Regions from separate parts of the Streptomyces sp. NPDC051563 genome, predicted to be linked through region 2. Evidence: riboswitches for the same ligand, from Rfam matches in the RefSeq annotation. Region 2 holds a riboswitch; each other region holds the start of a gene.

Region 1 (3,907 bases), on a different contig from region 2:
GCGAGGCCCCCGCCGTTCGCGCCGGAGCCCGAGCCGCCCCCGCTCTCACCCGGGGTCACGATGACGGGCGAGGAGGGGGAGGAGGAGGGCCGCACCGAGGTGCCGGGTTCGGGCTGCGGGCCGGTGCCGCTCAGGTCGCGGGTCAGCAGGCCGAAGGAGATGCCGGTGGCGCCGCCGACGGCCTGCGCGGAGGCCCGGACGTCGGAACCGGGCTGGCCGCCCTTGGCGATGGTGAAGCCGCCGTCGCCGTTCTGCTGCGAGGCGAGGAACTTACGGGCCTTGGCGATGCGGTCCGCGTACTTCGTGCCGTCCAGGGACATCCCCTGCACCGCGAGGGCCGCGGAGTTCACGGAGTTCCCGGATGCGCCGGGGAAACCGCCGTCGTCCTTCTGCTGGGCGGCCAGCCAGGCGACGGCCCGGTCGACGGCCTGCTGCGAGGCCGCGTCGGGGAGCAGATCGAGGGCCATGGCCGCCATCGCGGTGGAGTCCACCTCGGCCCCGCTGGCCTCGCCGATCAGGCTGGGCCAGGCACCCGAGGGCTCCTGGAGGCTCTTGAGGTAGGCGATCGGTTCGGCGGCGGCGGCCGTCTCGCCGGCCCGGACCTGGGCGATGACGCCGAGGGACTGGGAGAAGACGGAGGTGGCGTAGGCGTAGTTGCCCTTCGCCGCGCACTGCTTGGGCGTGTCGTTCTTCGCCGCGCAGATGCCCTTGGCGAGCGCGGCCAGCAGGTCCTGGCCGCCGAAGTCGCGGGGGTCGCGGCCCACGGCTTCGGCGAGGAGGGCGGTCTTGCCGAGGGAGCCGCCACCGGCGTACTTGGTGCCGATCAGCGTCCAGTCGTTGATCGTGCGTCCCTTGCCGTCCTTGCCGCTCTTGTCGAGGAAGTCGACGATGCCCCGCAGCGCGGAGTCGTCGCGGCCGGTGGCCGCGAGCGCGTAGGCGCCGTCGATGGTCAGTCCGTAGTCGGCGAAGCCGGTGCCCGGGCCGCTCTCGTAGTAGCGGCCCTGGATCAGACGGCTGTGGTCGGCGAGGTACGCGGAGCCCTTCCTCAGATCCGGCCCGTCACCGGCGGGAGGGGTGACGGGCGGGGTCACCGGGGGAGTGACCGGCGGGGTGGTCGGCGGGGTGGTCTTCTTCGCGGTCAGCGCGACCAGGTCGGTCCTGGCGCCCGCAACGGCGGCCGGGGCGGTCGCGAACAGCCGTGATTCGGTGTCGTCCTCCTCGAAGCCGAAACCGGCCCCCGGGAACTGGTGCCGGGAGAGCCAGGAGACGCCCGCGTCCGCGAACGCCTCGTCGCCGAGGGCGCGCAGGGCCTGGGCGGCCCAGGCGGTGGAGGCCGGGCTGCCGGTCGTCAGGTACCCGGCGGAGGGCCAAGCACCGGTCGCCAGCTGGGACTTCTTGAGCCAGCCGCGGGCCTTCCGCACCGCGGCGTCGTGACCGCCGGCCCGCTTGAGGGCCAGCGTGATCAGCCCGGTGGAGTTCGCGTCGCTGTCGCACCATTCGCCGGAGCGGATGAGGATGGAGGTGAAGCCGCCGTCCTCGCACTGGAGCCCGGTCAGCCGGTTCACGGCGTCGGCCGGCGGTGTCACCCCTCCGTTCAGCAGGGCGATGACGGCCATGGCCTGGGCCTCGGACTGGCCGGTGGTGCGGAAGTCCCCCTTGGTCAGGCAGCCTTCGACGTTCTCGCCGTCACCGATGTCGCGCGGGCAGACGTACGTCAGGAGGTCGCCGAGCAGATCGTGACCGCCGAAGGCGCGGGGGTCCTTGCCGGTGGCCTCGGCGACGAGCGCGAGACGGGCGGCCGCGGTGGCGTCGGGGATCTTGTCCTTGCCGGCCGGGTAGGCGTACGCATCGGTCTGCGCGGGCGCGGCGAGGAAGTCCGCGACCTTCTTGGCCGCCGGGCCGTCCGGGTCGCCGGCCTTCAGGGCGAACACGGCCTCGGTGGTGAGGAAATGGTTCGGGGCGGTGGCGCCCTCGTCGACGACGCGCTCCCCGTCCGTCAGCTTCCCGGTGACCCAGCGGGTGGCCGCGGCGACGTCGACCGACCCCGCGGGCACGGTGGGCGGGGCCGTCGGCACGGTCGGATCGGGGGTGGAACCTCCCCCGGCGCGCACGTCGTCCGGGGAGAAGCCGGGCTTGCCCGAGGTGCCGCCGACGTCGGTGCCGCCGTAGACCCAGGCGTCCACATCACCGGGCTTCGGGGTGCGGGCCAGGGCGCCGAGCGAGCTGTAGGTCCAGCTCTTCTGGCCGGGCGAGGCGGTCCAGTACGACCAGTACGCGGTGGCCTGCGGGGTGAGGACGCAGTCCTCCTTGGCCGGAGTGGGGTACTGCGTACCGGAGTCGAAGGCGCCGTTGCCTATCCGGCAGATGAATCCGTCACCGTCGTGGACGGTGCCCTCGGTGGTGAAGCCGCCGGTGTGCAGCAGTTCGTAGCCGGTGGTGGGGGTGGTGTCGCAGCCGCGCTCGACCTTGCCGCCGAAGGGGCCGAAGTCCACGGCGACGACGGCGCCGGTGGTGGCCGTGCACTGCTCGATCGGATCGGCGCTCGCGGAGCCGGGAACCGTGAGGAAGGCCACTCCCGCACCGAGCGTCAGGAAGGACGCGGTCACGAGGGAGAAGAACCGCCGTCTCGTCCCCGCATGCCGTTGCGCCTGCTGTTCGGTCCCCACCGCGGCCCTCGTCTCTGCCGGGCGGCTGCGTACGTGGCGATGCGCCCCCGCAGGGCTCACTGGCCATGGGGAGGCTGCGACGACCACACCGCAGTCCGCGACGGCGTTCTTCGTACTGTGACCCAGCCCCAGGCATTCCGGCTCACCCGGGACGCCCCGGGCCTACGGTTGCGGGTCAGCGCCGGAATTCGACCGGCTTCCCCTGGTACTGAGCAGTTATCAGCCGGAGTGCAACACGGATGCCGGTGACGCGTCAAGGTGGCATGAGTCTCACGGGGCGCTCCCCCGGGCACGGCGCGGGTCCGGCACCCGCCCGCCCTCCGGGTGGCTGGCGGACCCTTGATCACTCCGGTAGCGTCCTGGGCTGCCACGTGGGGGAATCCGGTGCGAAGCCGGAGCTGACGCGCAGCGGTGTGGGACGGCGGGGGCCGTTCCGAGCCCGAATGCCCAGGCGGCGACGTACTACAGGAAGCCGTACCACGCGTTCCGGACGGCGGCCCTCCGACCATGCCCCGGCCGTGCTCGTGCGCGGTGACGTGCGGGCGTGCTCCGGCGGTGGCCGGCGTTCGCCGATTCCAGGAGCAGGCCATGTCCCGTCCCCGTACCTTCCGCCGCCTCGCGCTCGCGGTGCCCGCCGCGCTCGGCGCCCTCGTCCTCACCGCACTGCCCGCCTTCGCCACCTCCAGCCCGGCGCAGATCGCGACGTCGAAGACCAACGGCGTCGCCTACCTCAAGTCGCTCCAGGCCGCGGACGGTTCGTACGCCGGGTCCGGACTGTCCAACGAGTGGGCGTTCAGCGCCTTCGCCGCCGCCGGTACGGCCGTCGCCGACGTCTACCCGGGCGGCGACACCACGAAGAACGCCCGCACCGTCTACCGCAACCTGCTCTCCACGGCGGGCTGGCCGCAGGCCTCCCCGGTGGTCACCGACTACGAGCGCGGCACCCTGAACGCGTACGCGGCAGGCATCGACCCGGCCCGCGTCTCGGCCTCGCGCAACCTCGTCGCGAACATCTACTCCTTCTGGCAGACGGCCGAGGCGGGCTACTTCAGCCCGTCCGGAAACTTCAACGGCACGGTCTTCGCGGCCCTTTCACTGCGCGGCGCGAAGACCCAGGGCGGCGCCCACCGCATCCCGCAGGCGCTCACCGACTCCATGGTGACCCGGATCCGCGCCAACCAGCACGTGGACGGCGGCTGGACCTACAACAAGGCCGAGGGCAACCCCACCGTCCTCAACTC
Region 2 (3,907 bases):
AGGTGGCCGAGCACCTCGTCCCAGGAGACGGCGGCGGGGGCCCGGGCGGGCAGCAGGCCGGGGTTGTGGCAGTAGCCGCACCGCCAGGGGCAGCCCTGACAGAAGACGGTGGTGACCAGCCGGCCGGGCCAGTCGCAGGTGGACAGCCGGGACCAGCCGCCGATGCGGATGACCTCGTCCGGCTGCGCGGCGGGTACCGGGGGCACGGCGGGCGCGGCGGGGCTCACACCGCCGCCTTGAAGTGGACGCGTTCGGCGTGTTCGCCCTTCTTGCCGATGTTGAAGGAGGACACGGGGCGGTGGTAGCCCATGACCCGTGTCCACACCTCGCACGCCGCCCCGCACGTGGGGCAGTGGGGCTGCTCGCCCGCCAGGTAGCCGTGGTCCGCGCAGATGGAGAAGGTCGGGGTCACCGTGAGGTACGGGAGCCGGAAGGTCTCCAGCGAGCGCCGGACCAGCTTGGCGCAGGCCTCGGCCGTCGGGATCCGCTCGGGGGTGTACAGGTGCAGGACGGTGCCGCCCGTGTACTTGCCCTGCAGTTCGTCCTGGCGCTCCAGTGCCTCGAAGGGGTCGTCGGTCCAGCCGACGGGCAGCTGCGAGGAGTTGGTGTAGTACGGGTTGGCGTCGGTCCCGGCCTGGAGGATGCCGGGGAAGCGGGCCCGGTCCTCCTTCGCGAAGCGGTACGTCGTGCCCTCGGCGGGGGTGGCCTCCAGGTTGTAGAGGTGGCCGGTGCTCTCCTGGAAGTCGACCATCCGGGCCCGGACCCGGTCCAGGAGGCGGACCGCGAGGGCGTGGCCCTCGGGGGTGGTGATGTCGTGGGCGTCCGCGCTGAAGTTGCGGATCATCTCGTTGATCCCGTTGACCCCGATGGTGGAGAAGTGGTTGCGCAGGGTCCCCAAGTACCGCTTGGTGTATGGGAAGAGGCCGCCGTCGATCAGGTCCTGGACGGTGATCCGCTTGATCTCCAGGCTGTCCTTGGCGAGTTCGCACAGCCGGTCCACCTCGGCCAGCAGCCCCGGTTCGTCTCCCGCGTAACGGTGCCCGAGCCGGGCACAGTTGAGGGTGACCACGCCGAGGGATCCGGTCTGCTCGGCGCTGCCGAAGAGGCCGTTGCCGCGCTTGAGGAGCTCGGTCAGGTCGAGCTGGAGCCGGCAGCACATGGAGCGGATCATGTGCGGTTCGAGCTCGGAGTTGATGAAGTTCTGGAAGTACGGGAGCCCGTACTTGGCGGTCATCGCGAAGAGCCGCTCGGCGTTCTCGCTCTCCCAGGGGAAGTCCCGGGTGATGTTGTAGGTCGGGATGGGGAAGGTGAACACCCGCCCGGTGGCGTCGCCTTCGGTCATCACCTCGATGTACGCCCGGTTGATCATGTCCATCTCGGCCTGGAGCTCGCCGTAGGTGAAACCGGTCTCCTCCCCCGCGACCACCGGGATCTGCTCGCGCAGGTCCTCGGGGCAGGTCCAGTCGAAGGTGAGGTTGGTGAAGGGGGTCTGGGTGCCCCAGCGCGAGGGCACGTTGAGGTTGTGCACGAGCTCTTGGACGCACTGCCTGACCTGGTCGTACGTCAGCGCGTCGAGGCGGACGTAGGGGGCGAGGTAGGTGTCGAAGGAGGAGAAGGCCTGGGCGCCCGCCCATTCGTTCTGCAGGGTGCCGAGGAAGTTCACGATCTGGCCGACGGCCGAGGACAGGTGCCGGGGCGGGGCGGAGTCGATCTGTCCGGGCACCCCGTTGAAGCCCTCGGTCAGCAGGGTGCGCAGGGACCAGCCGGCGCAGTAGCCGGAGAGCATGTCCAGGTCGTGGATGTGGAGGTCGCCCTCGCGGTGGGCGCGGGCCACGGCGGCGGGATAGACCTGTTCCAGCCAGTAGTTCGCGGTGACCTTGCCGGCGGCGTTGAGGATGAGTCCGCCGAGCGAATAGCCCTGGTTGGCGTTGGCGTTCACCCGCCAGTCCCGGCGGTCCAGGTATTCGGTCACGGTCTCTACGGCATCGACGACAGCAGTCACGGCAGCCCTCCCACGAGGCTCGGCACGGAAGAATGGCGGGCCCTTTCGAGAGCCCGTGCCGGCAGGTGTCGGACTCGTCCGCCGTGGCGGACTCACCGTTGCGGGGCAGTCCCGGATTCCCACCGGGTTCCCTGTTGCCTCGGTCGGGGAGAGGCCCCGCCGAACCGGCAAGACCAACACTACATATGGATGTGAGAGCCGAGAGCCACCACTACATATGGGGTGACGAAGGTCCCGGGCCAAGGGACTTCGGCCTCTAGGGCCCCGCTCCGGAGGCCCGTGGGCTCAGCTGCGGCCGCTGGTGGCCGCGTAGTACTGGAGATCTTGCACCTCCACCGTGCGGTCCACCCGGTAGGGCAGTTCCACCCGGGCCCCGGCCTTGCCGTCGCGCACCACGGAGGCCGAGCCGGTGCCCGGAGCCAGGGGCAGCAGCTCGGCGTGGACCCCGGCCGGGGCCGCACGGGTGTCTTCGGCCGCACCCACGGCCGTACGGATGCTCGCGGGCGCGGTCAGGAAGCTCAGCACCTCCACCGTGTCCCGGGCCGCGGCGCTGCCGCCCCGCAGCGACATCACGAGGGACTGGCTGCCGCTCGGGTCCGCGGCGGCGAACTGGGTGCGCGAGCTCAGGTAGAGGGTGTCGCGGACGATCTTCGGCCAGCCGCCGGTCTTGAACCGGGTGAGGTAGTAGGAGGAAAGGTCCAGGTAGGCATGGCCGTTGTGCAGGGAGGGCGCGAACTGGCTGCCCTCGCTGTAGTCGTTCCACGTGGTGAGCTGGACCCAGTCGGCGCCGTCCTCGATGGCGCGGTTCCATGTGGCGCGCAGGGTCGCGGTGTTGCCCGCCTCGTCGTAGATGCCCTGGTTGGGGCGGGCGTCCTGGACCGATACGGGCTGCATCCAGATCTTGCCCGCGGCGTGGGCGCGCCGCACGTCGCGGGTGGAGCCCTCCTGGCCGACGTAGCTGCGGCTGCCCCACTCGGAGAATCCGTAGCTGATGGGCCCGAACTCACCGCTGTGCGCGCCGAAGTCGAGGAAGAGCGGGACGAAGGCGGTACGGATGCCGTGCCGGGACTTCAGGACGTCCATGACCGTGGTCCACCAGGCGACGCTCTTCTCCTCCGCCTTGAACGGGGAGACCACCAGCCGTCCGTCGGGGAGCCGGTGGGCGGCCGGGGCGCTGCCGAGCTCGGCGAGGAGGCCGGCGAGCACGGCCGGGTCGTCGGTGCCGAGGGAGGTCATGTCCGGCATCAGCATGACCTTGAAGCCCGGATCCACCGAACGGGCCGCTTCCATCAGCAGGTTGCAGCGTTCCCGGTTCTTCCCGGTCAGGGAGAGCAGGTCGAGGGTGAATCCGTCGATGCCGGCGGCGCGGGCCGTACGGACCTCCTGCTGGAGGTTGGCGAGCTCCCAGTTCCCGGTCTTGGGCGGGACGGGCAGCGGGCGGTCGCGGAGCAGGCCGCCGTAGCGCTCGTGCTTGCCGTTCTCGCCGTCCGGGGTCAGGTAGTTGCGGGTGTAGTAGTCGGCGTCGGCGCCGACGTTGTCCAGGGAGAGCGGGTACGGGGTGAAGTAGTGGGCGAAGACCAGCTTCTTGCCGGCGGCGCCGGAGCGCAGGGCGGCCGGCTGCGGCAGGTCGAAGGGCAGGGCTCCGGCGGAGCGCGCTCCGCCCTCCGCACCCGAGCCCTGGGCCGTGGGGTCCGGGGCCGGCCCGTCCGTGCCCTGCGGGGTGGCGGTGCCGGTTGCGGCGGGGCCGCTGGTCGCGGGTGCGGGGCCGTCGTCGGGGGTGCCGGGGAGGATGCCGCCCGGTACGGGTGCCGGGCGGGCCCCCCGCGCGTCGGTGACAGTGCCGGGGTCCCAGGCGAGGCCCGTCGCGGCGCAGACGCCCACGAGGAGGAAGGCGGACAGGAGGAG
Region 3 (3,907 bases), on a different contig from region 2:
CCGTGGCGGGTCTCGTTGCCGCCGGAGCGGAAGGCCTCGATTCCCTGGAAGACCGAGAAGCAACCGCCGGTGACGAAGATGCCGACGGCGGCGAGGAGGGACCAGAAGTACCGTTCCATGCCGTAGCCGAAGGGGTGGCGCGCGTCCGCGGGGCGCCTGCTGCGTTTGAGGGAGGCCAGCAGGAAGACCTCGTTGAGGCTGTCCGCGATCGAGTGGGCCGCCTCCGACAGCAGCGCCGGGGAGCCCGCCACGATCCCGCCGATCGCCTTGGCCACGGAGATGGCGAGGTTGGCGGCGAGGGCGACCCACACGGTCGTGCGGGTCTCGGTGTCCTGGCCGTGCGGACCTGCCTGCCGGCGCTCGTCCGTCCCGCTCATCCGCTGTGCGTTTCGGTGGAGGACCGGGCGGAGAGCGGGGTGGCGATCGACTCCAGGGACCGGCCCTCGGCGGCGACCGCGTAGAAGACGGCCACCACTCCGGCGGCCACCATCAGGGCGGCGCCGATGCAGAAGGCCAGGACGGCGTCGGACACGACCCCGCTGGAGGTCAGATTCGCGAAGAGCAGCGGGCCCGAGATGCCGCCCGCCGCCGTGCCGATGGCGTAGAAGAAGGCGATCGCCATCGCACGGGTCTCCATGGGGAAGATCTCGCTGACGGTCAGGTAGGCGGAGCTGGCTCCGGCCGAGGCGAAGAAGAGCACGGCGCACCAGCAGGCGGTCATGGTCACGGCATCGAGACGGCCGGCGGCGAAGAGCCATGCGGTGCCGAAGAGCAGCAGACCGGACAGGATGTACGTGCCCGAGATCATCGGTCGTCGTCCGACCGTGTCGAACAGGCGCCCCAGCAGCAGCGGGCCGAGGAAGTTCAAGAAGGCGATGACGGCGAAGTAGTAGCCGGTCACCCCGCTGGACACGTGGAAGAAGGTGACCAGGATGGAGCCGAAGCCGAAGGTGATCGCGTTGTACAGGAAGGCCTGGCCGACGAAGAGGGACAGGCCGAGTACCGCGCGGCGCGGATAGGACCGGAAGACCGTTTTCGCGATCTCGCCGAAGCCGATGCTGTGGCGCTGGGTGACGGTGATGGGCTGCTCCGGCTCGGGCAGTTCCTGGCCCTTCTCCGCTTGCACCTGCCGTTCCACGTCCGCGACCAGGGCTTCCGCCTCTTCGGCCCGGCCGTGGATCATCATCCAGCGGGGACTTTCGGGGACGTGGCGCCGCACCAGCAGGATGACGAGGCCGAGCACGACGCCCAGGGCGAACGTCAGCCGCCAGCCGACCTGTTCGGGGAAGATCTCCGTGTTCAGGGCCACGACCGACAGGAGGGCCCCCGCGACGGCGCCGATCCAGAAGCTGCCGTTGATGATCAGGTCCACCCGGCCGCGGTAGCGGCTCGGGATCAGTTCGTCGATCGCCGAGTTGATGGCCGCGTACTCGCCGCCGATGCCGAAGCCGGTGAGGAAGCGGAAGAGGAAGAACCACCAGGCGGAGAAGGACACGGCGGTCAGCGCGGTCGCCGCCAGGTAGACGCCGAGCGTGATCAGGAACAGCTTCTTGCGCCCGTAGAGGTCGGTGAGGCGGCCGAACACGAGCGCGCCCGCGCAGGCGCCGGCCACGTAGAGGGCGGCCGCGAGGCCGGTGACCTGCGCATCGGTGATCGAGAGCCCGCTGCCGTCCTCGGAGATCCGGCTCGCGATGCTTCCGACGACCGTGACCTCCAGTCCGTCCAGGATCCAGACCGTGCCCAGCCCGATCACGATCATCCAGTGCCACCTGGACCAGGGCAGCCGGTCCAGCCGCGCCGGCACGCGGGTGGTGACGGTCTCCGTCTTTGAGTCGGCGTTCTCCAGCATGCCGGGACGTCTGCCCGGCCTCCCGGCCGCAAAACGGCGAGGTTCACCGGGCTCCGGCGTCTCCACGAGCGGGTCGGCGGCGATGCCCGGCTTCGCCCGACGATCGGCTCATCCACAGCAGCCGGCGGAGCACGATCTGCCGGCTGCGGTCCGCGCGCAGGCCGGGTCGGCGGGCCGGCGCAGGGGCTCCCTGGACCGATGGGAAACAGCCAACTCCGCGACGATGGAGGCGTGTTGGGTCCACCGTCGGTCGAGCCGTGTGCGCCCTGCGGGACGGTTCCCGATGTCATCATGGGCCGTGGGTGATACGAGGCTGTCGGCCGTGACCGGGGCCCGGCGAAGGGCGGGGGCGGACCGATGGGAGTGATCGTCATCGGTGGCGGCGCGGGCGAGGCGGACGGGCCCGGTTTCGGTGAGGTGCTGCGTGGTCACCGCCGCGCGGCGCGGCTGACGCTGGAGCAGCCGGCCGAGGTCTCGGGGGTCAGCGCCGCGTTCATGGCCGACTCCCAGGTCCCCTGGGGCGTCGACGCCCTCGACGGTGCGGTCTGCGAACCGGCCTGGCAGACCAGGCCGTCGTGGTACCTGGTCGCCACGGACGACCGCATGATCCCGTCGGCCGCTCAGCGCGCCCTGTCCGAGCGGGCGGGTGCGACCGTCACCGAGACCCCCGGCAGCCACGCCGTCTACGTCTCCCGTCCGGCCGTCGTGGCCGCCGTCATCGCCCAGGCCGCCCGCGCCGCCGGCTGACCCCTCCCCCGCCCGCCCCGGCTCGCACCGTGACGAGCCGGGGCCGAGCGGCCGAAAGGCGCCCCTGGTCAGCTCGTTGTCGCGGCCGTACGATGCGTGTGCCCGGTCGGACCGGGTGACAACTGAATCGTCGTGTGGCCAGGGGGAAGCCGGTGTGAATCCGGCGCTGACCTGCAACCGTGTGGGGCGTCCGCGCCCCGAGTCGGATAGCCCGCCATGCGGCTCGTACCGTCTCCCACTGTCACGGACTGCAGCGCGGAGCCTTGAGTCGCCGACTCGCCCCAGCCTGCTCCCGCCCCCTCGGGAACCGGTGCTGCCGGGCGGTGCCGCAGCGGCGGGGCCCGGCTGCACCGGCCCTGCCCGAAAGGCACCCCATGCGCCCGCACCTCGTCCGTCGCTCCCTCGTCACGACGGCCGCCCTGGGACTCGCGCTCGCCACCGCGCCCGCCGTCGCCCACGCCAAGCCGGCACCGCACACGAACGCCCCGGTCAAGGTCGGCCTCACGGTGCAGGGCCCCAACGGGCTTCTGTTCAAGGGGAAGATAAAGACAAAGGGGCACGACGTGACCACCGCCACCGGCGGCACGCACCCGTGCGACGGCACGAACGGCGGCGCCAACCCGAGCGCCGTGCCCACGCCGACGGCCGCGCTGGACGACGCCGCGAAGAAGAAGCACTTCACCTGGGACGGCACCTGGTACGCCTCGTTCGATGACTTCTCCGTGGACACGATCAAGAACGTCAGCGGCGGCGGCGCCGCCTACTGGAGCATCTCCGTCAACGGCACGCCGACCCCGGTCGGTGGCTGCCAGTTCAAGCTGAAGGCCGGCGACGAGGTCGCCTATACCTGGACCTCCTTCTAGCCGGCGGTGGCGGGTGCCGCCTCCGGCCCGGGACGGGTGCTGACCCCGGTGAGCCGGGGTCAGCACCCGTGGGGATCAGGCGCCCCAGCGCAGGGCGATCGTGTCGCCCACGTTGATCACCTTGTTGCGGGCGGCTCCGGCGAAGGCCGAGCCGTCGACGCTGACCTTCCAGATGTCGGAGCCGCTGTTGGCCTTGCCGTTGACGTTGGTGATCGTGCCGGTACCGGAGGACGGGGTGACGCTAGTGACGCAGCCCGACGGGGTGGCACTCGTGGTGGCGGCGTTCAGCACGTCGCCGAGGGTGGCGGTCGTACCGGTCGGGGTGAAGGCCACCGAGCAGACCTTGAGGCCGCCGGCGCCGTCGTCGACGGTCAGGGCCAGCTTGGTGGCGGTGCCGGCGGTGAAGCCCGACTGGGCGACCCACTGCGGGGCACCCGGGGTGACGGGG

What was found. Region 2 has a riboswitch for cobalamin ahead of ACIA8F_RS08150 (ribonucleoside triphosphate reductase). Riboswitches for the same ligand answer to the same signal wherever they lie in the genome.
Region 1: linked by a shared signal. The riboswitch ahead of ACIA8F_RS24775 (prenyltransferase/squalene oxidase repeat-containing protein) and the one ahead of ACIA8F_RS08150 (ribonucleoside triphosphate reductase) in region 2 are both predicted to bind cobalamin.
Region 3: linked by a shared signal. The riboswitch ahead of ACIA8F_RS24765 (DUF4430 domain-containing protein) and the one ahead of ACIA8F_RS08150 (ribonucleoside triphosphate reductase) in region 2 are both predicted to bind cobalamin.

Annotation. Positions count from the first base shown of each region.
Region 1 is NZ_JBITDL010000021.1:16,919-20,825, reverse strand. It holds gene ACIA8F_RS24775 (prenyltransferase/squalene oxidase repeat-containing protein) at 1-2,666, opposite strand, end outside; cobalamin riboswitch at 2,776-2,914, opposite strand; cobalamin riboswitch at 3,041-3,115, shown strand; gene ACIA8F_RS24770 (hypothetical protein) at 3,255-3,907, shown strand, end outside.
Region 2 is NZ_JBITDL010000005.1:88,794-92,700, reverse strand. It holds gene ACIA8F_RS08155 (anaerobic ribonucleoside-triphosphate reductase activating protein) at 1-227, opposite strand, end outside; gene ACIA8F_RS08150 (ribonucleoside triphosphate reductase) at 224-2,002, opposite strand; cobalamin riboswitch at 2,045-2,186, opposite strand; gene ACIA8F_RS08145 (endo-1,3-alpha-glucanase family glycosylhydrolase) at 2,288-3,907, opposite strand, start outside.
Region 3 is NZ_JBITDL010000021.1:12,625-16,531, forward strand. It holds gene ACIA8F_RS24750 (cation diffusion facilitator family transporter) at 1-377, opposite strand, end outside; gene ACIA8F_RS24755 (MFS transporter) at 374-1,849, opposite strand; gene ACIA8F_RS24760 (alpha/beta fold hydrolase) at 2,207-2,596, shown strand; cobalamin riboswitch at 2,693-2,830, shown strand; gene ACIA8F_RS24765 (DUF4430 domain-containing protein) at 2,971-3,459, shown strand; gene ACIA8F_RS24770 (hypothetical protein) at 3,535-3,907, opposite strand, start outside.